DNA from 4 places in the Sporosarcina sp. Y1011 genome. Region 3 is predicted to be linked to each of the others. Evidence: riboswitches for the same ligand, from Rfam matches in the RefSeq annotation. Region 3 holds a riboswitch; each other region holds the start of a gene.

Region 1 (3,121 bases), on a different contig from region 3:
TCGTTTTCGCGCCCATTGACTTCGAAGCTTCAATTACACCTTTATCAATCTCCTGCAATGCAATCAACACCATTCTTGCATAGAATGGAGCTGCTCCAATAATAAGTGCCGGCAACGCTGCATCCGGTCCGCGAATTGTGCCAAGAAGAAATTTCGTAAACGGAATAAGCAATATGATTAATATGATAAACGGGATTGATCTAAAAATATTGACGAATGCCCCTGAAATAACATTGACCAACTTATTCGACCACAGTTGTCCGGGACTTGTTAGGAAGAGTATGATTCCGAGTCCGAGTCCAATAATCAATGTGAACAGTGTTGAAATTGCTGTCATATAGAGCGTTTCTACTGTCGCTTCCCACATCTTAGTCCAATCAACATTCGGAAAAAGGTTTTCAATCATTACCGATCACCTCTGTCTGAACATCATTTTCATTGAGGTATTGAATTGCTTCCTCAATAATTGCTGAATCTCCAAGGAGCTGAAGGATAAGTGAGCCATATGCTCCTCCATGTGTATGGGAAATGTTTCCTTGGACGATAGTGACACCCACATCGTATTTCCGAATGAGACTTGCGAGCACAGGTTGTTCCGTCTGCTCACCAACGAAAACAAGCTTGATAAGTGTACCTGTTGGAAATTCATCCTTAATATGCGCCATTGCCTGCTTCGCTTCCGCGGGCTCCGTCACTTGAGAAACAAATCGCTTCGTAATGGTCTCTTTTGGCGATTGGAACACATCGAGTACGTCCCCCATCTCGACAACTTTCCCAGCTTCCATGACTGCAACCCTATGGCAGATTTTCCGGATTACGTGCATTTCATGTGTGATGAGAACAATCGTCAGTCCAAGCCTTTCATTAATACCAGTCAGAAGATCAAGTATCGAATCCGTCGTTTCCGGATCAAGAGCTGAAGTCGCCTCGTCGCAAAGTAGGACTTCAGGGTCGTTTGCAAGTGCACGGGCTATCCCTACACGCTGTTTCTGACCGCCCGATAATTCTGATGGATACGCGTTTTCTCGGCCAGTCAAACCAACCAGTTCTATCAGTTCCGCCACTTTCTTTTCGCGCTTGGCTTTTCGCACACCCGCGATTTCAAGCGGGAATGCAATATTGTCTTTTACCGTCCGCGACCACAGCAAGTTGAAATGTTGAAAAATCATACTCACTTTCTGCCGCGCTTCCCTCAACGCTTTGCCTTTGATAGCCGACATTTCCAAACCGCCGATATTCACACTTCCTGAAGTAGGCATTTCTAGACCGTTCAACAGTCGAATCAAAGTACTTTTTCCAGCGCCACTATAACCGATCACACCGAAAATTTCACCATCAGCTATTTCGAGTGATACATTTTCAACCGCTGTAATACTGCCGGGTCCTTCACCGAACCGTTTATTAATATCCGTTAAATGAATCATTGATTTCACCTCTGAGATTTTGTCTATGTAAATGTAAATTGAAATTAAGTATATCTTCGTAAACTGACTGTGCCTGTCGCATCTTAACGGACGCTTCCGCATTTCTTGTCTAGCTGCAGGCGCCAGCCCCTCGGGTCACAAGTCATTTCGCTGTGGCGGCTTAGGTACGCCCCCTTCGTGCCTGCAGGATGCAGGTATGCAGCCTTTGCCGCAGGACGCGGCGAACTTGGGCTGCCTTCCTTCGTTGCCTTATGCCTGTCGGGGGCCGGCAGGATGCAGGTCATGCAACCGTTGCGACAGGACGTCGCGAACTTAGGTTGCGTTCCTTTACCGGCGCCTTCCGCTTTTCAAATACAAAAAAACCTTCCTGCAGACGGGCAGAAAGGCTTTACGTTATCATAAAATAAACGTTTGTCCAATCTCTCATCTCTCAAAGTATGCTATGCACTTTGTGTGATTTGGCACCATTTCACTTTCGTGACGGTTGCCGGGCTTCGTAGGGCACTATCCCTCCACCTCTCTTAATAAGAGCGACCTATTCAATTGTTGGTTAAGTCGTATTATATCAAATTCCTGTCTTGATTGTCAATCAATCAATTCCAACAGATACGGGACTGACTGAAAAGCATAGACTTTATGTTGTACAACGCCATCCTTCTGTATTAACAAGCAAGGAACGCTTTCAATTTCATAGTCAATTGCCATAGATTGCACATAGTTCAAATCCGCTTTCCCGATTGGCATTTCCGGTTTCATGACAGAAATGACGTTCATCATTTTAGAAGCGACTGCACATGTACCACACATCGGTGTATATAAATAAAACGCAGAATCGGGTGAGTCCTTCAAAGTTGCCTCCCAATGTTCGCGTGTCCAATTTTCCATTTATCTTACATCCTTTAAAGTAAAAATTCGGGTCGGATTTTGAATTCCGCATTTTGTAGTATTTCAGCTAACACTTTATACGGGGTCGTCTCCACTTCCCGGTACTCTTTTTCTGTATATAGATGGATTGCTGCTGGAAATTCTCTTTTAAATAATATACGCGTTTTTTCACCATCTTCATCAGCATCGACAAAAACATACAGGTCCTGTTCTTCATAGGGCGCAAGCAACTCTTCAAGCCGATATGGGCTTACTGTACCGTTCGTACAAATGATTTTGACTGACTCCGCAAGTATACGCGCTAATCTTTTTCTATCCGAACCGCCCTCTACTATGATGATTTTTTCATCCGACAAGAGAGTTCCTCCTTCGCAAATCGACAGTAAGATGCAAAAAACGCCGGAATTATTCCGGCGCTCAGTTAAATCAAATACGCCTCGGCGTATTTGCGCCCAGATTTTGAATTGAGCTTGCTCAATTCACTCCTTTCAAAATCTGTGGCATCCGCCGGAGGCTTGAAATTTATTCAGCAAGGTTTTGAACTACTGCTGAATAATTTTCAATTATTCTCCGATTGTCATTTTATCATACGCTTCTGCAGACATAAGTTCGTCCAACTCAGAAGTGTTAGAAGGTTCAACGACGACCATCCATGCATTTTCATACGGTGATTCATTGACGAATTCAGGGCTGTCTTCTAGTCCTTCGTTCACTTCAAGTACTTTACCGCTGATTGGAGCATATAGTTCAGATACTGTTTTAACCGACTCAACGCTCCCGAAAGGCTCGTCCGCTTTGATGTCATCGCCAAC
Region 2 (3,121 bases), on a different contig from region 3:
GGAAATCGCCTATTTTCGTAGGATCACCGGTTATCGCCAATACTTCATGCAATCCAAGTGCATCCAGTCCCATTAAGTGAGATTGGAGCCCGATTAGATTGCGGTCCCGACATGTAATATGAACAAGCGGGCTAATCTGGTGCTCCAGTTTCAACATCGATCCCATCGCCAAATTGCTAATGCGTGGGGAGGCTAATGAATTATCTGCCATTGTGAGAGAGTCTATGCCTGCTGCATTTAACGCCTTAGCACCTTCAATGAATCCAGTAATGTCTAAATGACGTGGTGTATCCAACTCTACAATTATTGTTCTTTCTGTCTTTACTTTCACATGAAGCGGCTTTGTTTTTTGCGGTTCTGCCTCTCGAATTACAATCGGCTTTCTAGGAGTCACTATTTTTTCCGAGATTGGCGCTAGATTTCCAATGTATTTTTTCGCAGCCTCAATGTGCTTTGTCGTCGTTCCACAGCATCCACCAATTAAGCGCACGCCCTCTTCCCGGAGACGCAATGCAGCTCTCCCAAAATAATCAGCTTCTGATTCGTAGACAATCCGTCCATCCTCAACATCCATTAAACTAGCGTTTGGAGAAGCGGAAAGAAATGCTTTTTCAGGAAGTGTTACTTGTTCGAAAGCTTGAATCGTATGATGTGGTCCCAGTCGGCAATTGACTCCTACTATGTCCGCACCCAGTGCTTCAAGCTGATGAAACGCTTCGTTAAGTAGCATTCCATTTTGCAAAATGCCTGGATCATGCATTGATACTTGGGCAATAATTGGCGTATTTGTTAGTTTGCGTAAATGCTTTACAGTAGCAACAAGTTCTTCAAAATCATAATAGGTTTCTAGGAGTAACCCGTCCGGATCCCCTGCCAATAAGTAATTGGCTTGCTGATCAATCATTTTTATTATTTCTTCAACCGTCGCATCACTTTTACGAATCCCACGGATACCGCCTATCGTACCAAGTACAAACTGTCCACCTGGTGCAGCAGCTCTTTTTGCAATTTGAATTGCTGCTTCATTAATTTCTTTTACTTGATTTTCTAAACCATAACGCTCCAGCTTAAGCAGATTGGCTCCGTATGTGTTGGTCTGAATAATATCTGACCCAGCCGTAATATAATCTAAGTGAATTTTCTCCACAATCTCCGGTTTCTGTAGATTAAGCTCTTCGTTACAGTACTCAATCCCATATGAATAGAGCAGCGTCCCCATAGCCCCATCCGCAATCAATATCTTTGTCTGCAGTTCTTCCAGTAAGCCCATTCCACCCAATCCCCCTTTAATACAAAAAAAGCCTTCCATGAAAAGAAGACTTAACGATTTAAAATTCGTTCTTCTTCATCTCTCAGGACATTTCTCTCCTGCTGGAATTAGCACCTGACCATATTATGGCTGGTTGCTGAAGCGTCATTGGGCCAGTCCCTCGACTTCTCTCGATAAGAATTCAATATTCAGTTTCACTAACTATGATTATCCTATCGTTATAACTCGTATCAGTCAAGGACTTTTTCGTAAAATGCGAATATTCTTTTCCTTATCATTTTTATTTTTCTGACTTCAAAAAAATAAAAGCTGCTAACACAATAATATAATCATGTTAGCAGCTTTCACTCGTATTATATTATTATGAAGAGTGTTTTGTTAACCATTCTTCAATCAACGGAAATGTATTGTTAATGGCTCTTCGACCAGCAACAACTGAAACGTGACCTGTATCGGTCAGATGGAAAGTCTTATCTCTACTTGAGATTTTAGCGTTTAGTGGTTCTACTTGGTTAGGAGAAGCGATGACATCATGCTTTCCGGCAATATTTAATACATTTGCCGTAATCTTGCTTAACTCCACTTTCTGTCCTCTAATATAGAGTTCATCATTAATTAATTTATTCTCTTGATAAAACTCACCAATCCATTGCCTATAGGCTTCACCTGGAAATGGAATTCCGTCATTCAACCATTTCTGCATCAACTTCCAATTGTTAACGAATTCCTCATTATCCGCGCGATCCGCCAGACTGATATAAGGACCATAAAAATTGGCTATCGGATTTAACAGCTTGTTACCAAAATCAATCATATCATGAGGAATCAAACCAAGTGTGTCAACTAGTTTATTCAAGTTAAAATGACGTTTGTCTAACCAACTCGTATATAAACCTGCATCCGAAAAATCAAAAGGGCTCGTCATGAAGATTAAATTACGAATTGGCAGTGTAGGATGGAGTGCCGTAAAAATAGAAGTCATCGTCCCACCCATACAATAACCGAGCAAACTGATTTCCTTGGCATCCGACGTTTTCAATACTTTCTTAACAGCGCGCGGAATATAATCTAAGATATAATCATCTAATTTCATATATCGATCTTCATAACCCGCAGTACCCCAATCCAGTAAATAAACGTCGTGGCCTTTGTTTGTAAGATGTTCGATTAGACTATTGCCAGGTGTTAAATCCAATATATAAGGTTTATTGATCAATGCATAAACCATTAAAATAGGGACGCTATTTGTTTTCTTGACTGTTGATTGATAGCGATATAGTTTCGCTTTATTCTTTGTCCAGATAACTTCTTTAGGTGTTTGACCGACTTTTGGTTCCGGCTCATTTGTCAGTACCGACGTCATCCGTTGAATTCGTTCAAAACCTACCTTCATATCATCAGGCATTGTATCCATCCATTTGTCAGCATCTTTCATACTAGAATAACCCATTTTTTTCCTCCTATCAAAATTCAATCATTTATAAGGGCTTCCTTGCAGAAGACCCTTTCCATAAGTAAAAAATGGTAGGTTATTACATGTATAATCCGCCATTCACATTGATTGTTTGCCCCGTAATATACTTAGCTTGTGTAAGGAACAATACAGCTTCTGCAATTTCTTCTGTTTGGCCCAAACGTTGCATTGGAATTTTTGCAATAATACCCTCTTTTACATTTTCAGGCATTTCTCCAACCATTTCCGTTTCGATAAATCCAGGACAAACAGCATTGACAGTAATTCCACTTCTAGCTGTTTCCAATGCCAGTGATTTCGTTAAACCAATCAATCCCGCTTTTGATGCCGCATAGTTTGATTGACCGAATCCGCCAGCCTGTCCGATGATTGAGCTT
Region 3 (3,121 bases):
ATTTGCCAGTGCACGTGCAATGCCGACACGTTGTTTTTGTCCGCCCGATAATTGAGCTGGATAGTGTCCCGCACGATCCGTCAAGCCAACCATGTCAAGTAATTCTGCGACGCGTTTCTTGATTTCACTCTTGCTTTTGCCCGCAGCTTTCAATGAAAATGCGACATTATCTGCAACTGTTTTCGAGCTGATCAAGTGGAAATGTTGAAAAATCATGCCAATCTTCACACGTTCTTTCTTTATCTCTCTCTTCGTCAATGAAGTCATTTCTTTTCCGTCGATGAAGATTTGCCCCGCCGTCGGTGCTTCCAACATGTTCAAGCAACGCAACAATGTACTTTTCCCAGCGCCACTGTAGCCAATAATTCCGAAGATTTCACCTTGCTGAATGGTCAAGGTGACATCTTCAACAGCCTTCACGTCTTTATATTGTTTTGTCACATTGACGATTTCAATCATTTAAGTCACTCCTTTTCTGCTTGATAAGGTGGTAGCACATAACCCGCTGCATTTTCTTTCGTGTATTCATAGAACTCGTCGGAATGATACGCTGCTTTCAATGCTTTGGCGAACGGCTTGTCTTCGTCTTCTTTTCGTATCGTCAAGTAAATCAAGTAATCTTCAGATGTTTTCTCCACATCGACCGCTTCTGTTAATTTCAAACCTGATGCAAGTGCAAAGTTACCATTAACGAATGCGAAGTCAGCATCGCCGAGTGACCTTGGTGTTTGCGCCGCATCCAGTGGTTGGATTTTCAAGTTGTATTTATTGGTTGCCACGTCTTTTTCGGAAGCTGTTATCGGATTAACATCCTCAAAGATTGTGATCCAGCCGTATTCTTCCATCATGTTCAAAGATCTTGCCAGGTTTGTCGGGTCGTTTGGCAACGTCACCGTCATGCCTTCTTTCACATCCTCAAGAGCTGTATGTTGGTCGGAATAAATTGCAATTGGAGCAGTCGGAACGCCATATGCAGGAACGAGGTCCATGTCATGGGATTCATTGAAATTCACTAAATAGTTTCGATTTTGGAATAAGTTCGCGTCGATATTTCCTTCATTCAGCGCATTGTTCGGCTGGATATAATCATTGAACTCGACAATCTCAACTTCGAAGCCGTCTTTTTCAAGTATAGGAATAATCCCTTCCTTCAATTGATCACTATAAGGACCCGCTGTTGCGCCGATCTTAATCTTCTTTTCATCATCCGCAGATGCAGACCCGCAACCCGCCAATACCAGTACGCTAATTGCAATTAGCAATAAATTTCTAAACACTTTTTTCATCTTCTATTCCTCCTAAATTTCTATATTATATACAAAAAAGGCCTCTAGCACTTCGCAAAATTGTCTTAAACAATCTCGAATGTCAAGAGGCCTCCGGTTGTCCGGTCAGCTTCACTTCTTATATTCAGTTTTCAATACTGGGAACCGTTTTTTCTCGGTTCGATCGATTTGAACGATTTGTCCTTCATGGATGGTAATGTGTACCTCTCCAAAATCCAAACCCTTCAGTGCCTGCGTAACCGCATCGATATTAACTACATCCTCATTCACTTTCAAAACCATTGCGCATCCTCCTTTTTTTAAACTGACGATTGGCAATCAATTACGCCTCGGCGTAATTGCGTCCAGATTTTGAATCGAGCTTGCTCGATTAACTCCTTTCAAAATCTGTGACATCCGCCGGAGGCTTTATCTTTGTTCAGCGGGCGTTTGGACACCTATTGAACAGGATAACAAAACCGCATTCATCTCCCACCTATGGAGGTGAGTGTCTTCTGCTGAATAAAGATAAAAAAAAGACCCCTTGAGAACGAAGAGGTCGCCGAAACACGTAGTTTGTAGGCAAAACCTCTCATCTGTCAGATGACGAACGACATCTGCTGGAATTGGCACCGTTTGAATGAATTCAATGGTTGCTGAGGCGTCAAAGGGCCAGTCCCTCTGCCTCTCTTTATAAGAGTTTTGTTTATGTAATTGATATTCATAATAATCCATCTATTCCGATGTGTCAACTATACTTTAAAACTATTTACTTTTTAAGTGACGCCTCTACCAACTTTTCATTCCAATTCTCGCGAATGAAGGGCGCTCTTCCCGACTCTTCTTTGAAGACTTTATACTTTTCCGGGTTCTTTTGATAATAGTCTTGATGATAGTCCTCGGCAGGATAAAAGATAGTTGCTTCAACGATTTCAGTAACAATTGGTTTTTCAAAGCGACCACTTTCGATCAAAGCCTCTTTTGAGCGTTCCGCAACTTGTCGCTGTTCCTCATTATGATAGATGATCTCCGTGCGGTAAGAAGTTCCCCGACTGCCAAACTGTCCGTCTGCATCCGTTGGGTCAATTTGCTGCCAATAAAGTTCTACTAGTTTTTCGTATGAAAAGAGAGTCGGATCGTAGGTGATTTGCACCGCTTCTGTATGTCCCGTAACCCCTGCACGCACTTCCTCGTACGTCGGATTTTCAGTGACGCCGCCAATATAACCAGAAACTACTTTTTCAATACCGGGTTGCGTATCAAACGGCTGCACCATACACCAAAAACACCCACCCGCAAATGTCGCCAATTCAACTTTTTTCTCAGTCATCATAATCCCCCTTTTCGTAATAATAAACGCCCCTGCCATACAAAAACGACCCCTTTCTAAAAAAAGAGGTCGCCGCATGACAAATATCGCGTGCAAAACCTCTCATCTGTCAGATTCATAATAAATCTGTTGAAATTGGCACCGTTTGAACATAGTTCAATGGTTGCCGAGGCTTCACAGGGTCAATCCCTCCGCCTCTCTTTATAAGAGTTTTAGCTATGTAATTGATATTCATACTAGTCTATCCATTTAGATAAGTCAATGTCTGAAAATATAATTTCGTGATTTTTTACTATATTGAGTAAGATATACGATGTTTGTGTGTTTAATATCATGTGTTAAAAGAACTAGAGGTAAGCAGCATTGATAATTTTTTTAAGTAGGTAAGTAAGTGTGTGGAATTGGTGCTATTGGTGCTTTAGGATTATAGATAGTTAGCCGATTTAAATTTGGTTGGGTTTCTTTATTACTTCTTAATGGTTTTTCTGAATAGCGTTTGGTGTGACTTAGTGAGTGTCGGTGAGTC
Region 4 (3,121 bases), on a different contig from region 3:
AAATAGAAATTTTTTCATATTTTTTTCTCTCCCTATCATCTTTTATCAACAACTTTTGAAATACGATCTCCTGCAAATTGAATTAGTTGTACAAAAATTATTAATATCACGACAGTAACAACCATAATCGTATTGTCGTAACGATAATAACCGAATCGAATTGCTAAATCCCCGATTCCTCCACCGCCGACAACGCCTGCCATCGCCGAATAGGCGACTAAACTAATGACTGTCATTGTCACGCCTTGAATAATACTTGTCTTCGCTTCCGGCAGTAGCACATCTTTGATAATCATCCATGGCGTCGCACCAACCGCGATTGCAGCTTCAATGACGCCTTTATCAATTTCACGTAGCGAAGTCTGCACGATTCTAGCAAAAAATGGGATCGCAGCAGCAGATAACGAAACGCTCGCTGCGCCAGGACCAATCGGAGTTCCTACTATTAAAATAGTCAATGGGATCAGCGCGACTAGTAAAATAATGAACGGAACAGAACGAACCATATTGACGATAAAACCGAGAACTGAATTCAATGCCCTGTTCTCTAAAAACAGTCCTTTTTCCGTGGTGAACAATAGGATTCCTAACGGCAATCCAATAACCAGCGCAATGACAAGAGAAATACCTATCATATAAAGCGTCTCACCAAATGCTTTCGTAATATCAGGCATTAACTCTATAACATGTTGAATATCAATTCCCATATTCAATAACCTCCACTTGGGCAGCCCGCGATGACATATAGGCAATGGCCTTTTCTATTTCGTCATCTTTCCCTTTAAGTTCCATTAAAAAAGTACCTAGAGGCATTTCTTGAATATATTCAATCGAGCCATGAAGGAAATTACCTTGTACCCTAAATTGCTGGACCATATCTGAGATAATTCCCTCGCCCGCCACATCCCCTTTAAACATAACTTTAACGAGTTGTCCCGTACACCTACTCAATATTGCTGATGGAACATCAAATGATACGACACTACTGATAAATTCCTTGGTTAATGTTTCTTGAGGGTTTGAAAAGATATCATATACTTGTCCTTCTTCAATCACTTTGCCGTTTTGCATAATCGCCATTCGATCGCAAACTTCCTTCACTACATTCATCTCATGTGTAATAAGAACAATCGTAATACGCAATTCCTTATTGATTTTTTTCAAAAGCCGTAAGATTGATAGCGTTGTATTCGGATCGAGTGCGGAAGTTGCTTCATCACAAAGCAAAACGGATGGGTTATTCGCGAGCGCACGAGCAATGCCCACTCTCTGCTTTTGGCCACCACTTAACTGTGCAGGATAGACGTCACGCTTATCAGAAAGTCCGACCATTTCAAGCAACTCTGTCACCCGTGTATTTATTTTATCGGGAGATGTTTTTGCAGCTCGTAATGCAAATGCAATATTTTCAAATACAGTCTTTTGGCTGATTAAATAAAAGTGCTGAAAAATCATTCCGATTTTCAAACGCGCCAGACGAAGTTTATTTCCTTTTAGATTCATCAGATTTAAACCGTCGACTAAAATTGTTCCACTCGTTGGTTTCTCCAATAAGTTGAGGCATCTGATAAGTGAACTTTTCCCTGCGCCCGAGTAACCGACGATTCCGAAAATTTCTCCTGTGTTAATGTCTAACGACACATTGTCAACGCCGGTAACAACTCTTTCTTTAGTTGTATATACTTTCGACACGTTTTGTATTTGTATCATGAAAATCTCCTCTTTCTCTAAATGGAAGTATGAAATCTCTGGATGCCTGACCATATAAAAATGCTTCTTTCATAATAAGAAAGAAGCACCGAAAAAGGTTTCAGCTCATCTTTCAGAATGAAGTTCACTCTGTAGGAGTTAGCACCTACCTTGCTTTACACAAGGGGTTGCTGGACGTCATCGGGCCTATCCCTCAGTCTCTCTTGATAAGTACCATTATATTATTGTTTTGATAATATACTATTTATATTAATCATTTCTAATTAATTTGTCAACCTATCATCATGCCATCCTTTTCGGAAGTATTGTCAATTAAGCTTCAATCCATGTATACTAACCTTAAAATAATAGTTTTTACTATATAGAAAACGGGGTTATTAAATGGCACTATCAAATCGATTAAAAAACTTACCGCCGCACTTTTTCGCGTCACTTGTACGAAATGTTGAAGAAGCTCTTTCGGAAGGACGAGACGTTATTAACTTGGGGCGTGGTAACCCCGATCAACCTACTCCACCTCACATTGTAAAAGCACTTCAAGAAGCGGTTGAAGATCCAGCAACACATGGGTACTCCCCGTTCAGAGGTACGCCCGAATTAAAACAGGCGGTTGCCGACTTTTATAAGCGAGAATACGATGTTCAAATTGACCCGACAACAGAAGTCGCAATTCTATTCGGTACAAAACCCGGCTTGGTTGAGTTACCGCTTGCCATAATGAACGAAGGTGAATTACTTTTGCTTCCGGATCCTGGATATCCCGATTATTTATCAAGTGTAAGCTTGGCAAACATTAAATATGATTTAATGCCATTGGTAGCTGAGAATGATTTTTTACCTGATTATAATGCCTTAACGGAAGAACAAAAAAAACAAGCAAAATTAATGTATCTGAACTACCCGAATAATCCAACCAGCGCATCTGCCAATATACCTTTTTTCGAAGAAACTGTTGCTTTGGCGAAAGCCAATGATATTGCAATCCTTCACGACTTCGCTTATGGCGGAATTGGTTTTGACGGCGTTAAGCCTGTCAGTTTCCTCCAGGCGGAAGGTGCGAAAGACGTTGGTATTGAAACGTACACGTTGTCAAAGACTTATAACATGGCCGGTTGGCGGGTCGGCTTCGCTATCGGTAATGCCGATATCATAGAAGCAATCAACTTATTACAAGACCATCTATTCATTGATATTTTCCCGGCTGTTCAGCGCGCGGCTGCGGCTGCGTTAACAGGAAGTCAAGATTGTGTAGATGAACTCGTATCCCTCTACGAAGGTCGCAGAAATGTCCTAATTGCCGAATGTAGACGAATCGGTTGGGACGTCGTTGCCCCAACAGCTTCTTTCTTCGCTTGGTTGCCTGTTCCAAAAGGATATACAAGTGAGTCTTTAACCAATTTACTATTGGAAA

What was found. A riboswitch is a leader RNA that binds a small molecule or an ion and turns the genes downstream of it on or off. The one in region 3 is predicted to bind S-adenosylmethionine.
Region 1: another riboswitch for S-adenosylmethionine. It lies ahead of AC25Y5_RS13700 (methionine ABC transporter ATP-binding protein); the one in region 3 lies ahead of AC25Y5_RS11780 (YezD family protein).
Region 2: another riboswitch for S-adenosylmethionine. It lies ahead of AC25Y5_RS10465 (bifunctional homocysteine S-methyltransferase/methylenetetrahydrofolate reductase); the one in region 3 lies ahead of AC25Y5_RS11780 (YezD family protein).
Region 4: another riboswitch for S-adenosylmethionine. It lies ahead of AC25Y5_RS00910 (methionine ABC transporter ATP-binding protein); the one in region 3 lies ahead of AC25Y5_RS11780 (YezD family protein).

Annotation. Positions count from the first base shown of each region.
Region 1 covers NZ_JBYHFP010000013.1:54,419-57,539, forward strand. The annotation lists gene AC25Y5_RS13695 (methionine ABC transporter permease) at 1-406, opposite strand, end outside; gene AC25Y5_RS13700 (methionine ABC transporter ATP-binding protein) at 399-1,424, opposite strand; SAM riboswitch class I at 1,845-1,955, opposite strand; gene AC25Y5_RS13705 (thioredoxin family protein) at 2,010-2,309, opposite strand; gene AC25Y5_RS13710 (toprim domain-containing protein) at 2,324-2,665, opposite strand; gene gcvH (glycine cleavage system protein GcvH) at 2,873-3,121, opposite strand, start outside.
Region 2 covers NZ_JBYHFP010000007.1:16,863-19,983, forward strand. The annotation lists gene AC25Y5_RS10465 (bifunctional homocysteine S-methyltransferase/methylenetetrahydrofolate reductase) at 1-1,270, opposite strand, end outside; SAM riboswitch class I at 1,343-1,450, opposite strand; gene phaC (class III poly(R)-hydroxyalkanoic acid synthase subunit PhaC) at 1,632-2,720, opposite strand; gene fabG (3-oxoacyl-[acyl-carrier-protein] reductase) at 2,803-3,121, opposite strand, start outside.
Region 3 covers NZ_JBYHFP010000009.1:32,794-35,914, reverse strand. The annotation lists gene AC25Y5_RS11790 (methionine ABC transporter ATP-binding protein) at 1-459, opposite strand, end outside; gene AC25Y5_RS11785 (MetQ/NlpA family ABC transporter substrate-binding protein) at 465-1,286, opposite strand; gene AC25Y5_RS11780 (YezD family protein) at 1,398-1,568, opposite strand; SAM riboswitch class I at 1,855-1,965, opposite strand; gene msrA (peptide-methionine (S)-S-oxide reductase MsrA) at 2,035-2,595, opposite strand; SAM riboswitch class I at 2,695-2,805, opposite strand.
Region 4 covers NZ_JBYHFP010000001.1:172,702-175,822, reverse strand. The annotation lists gene AC25Y5_RS00920 (MetQ/NlpA family ABC transporter substrate-binding protein) at 1-18, opposite strand, end outside; gene AC25Y5_RS00915 (methionine ABC transporter permease) at 36-707, opposite strand; gene AC25Y5_RS00910 (methionine ABC transporter ATP-binding protein) at 697-1,710, opposite strand; SAM riboswitch class I at 1,813-1,923, opposite strand; gene AC25Y5_RS00905 (aminotransferase class I/II-fold pyridoxal phosphate-dependent enzyme) at 2,092-3,121, shown strand, end outside.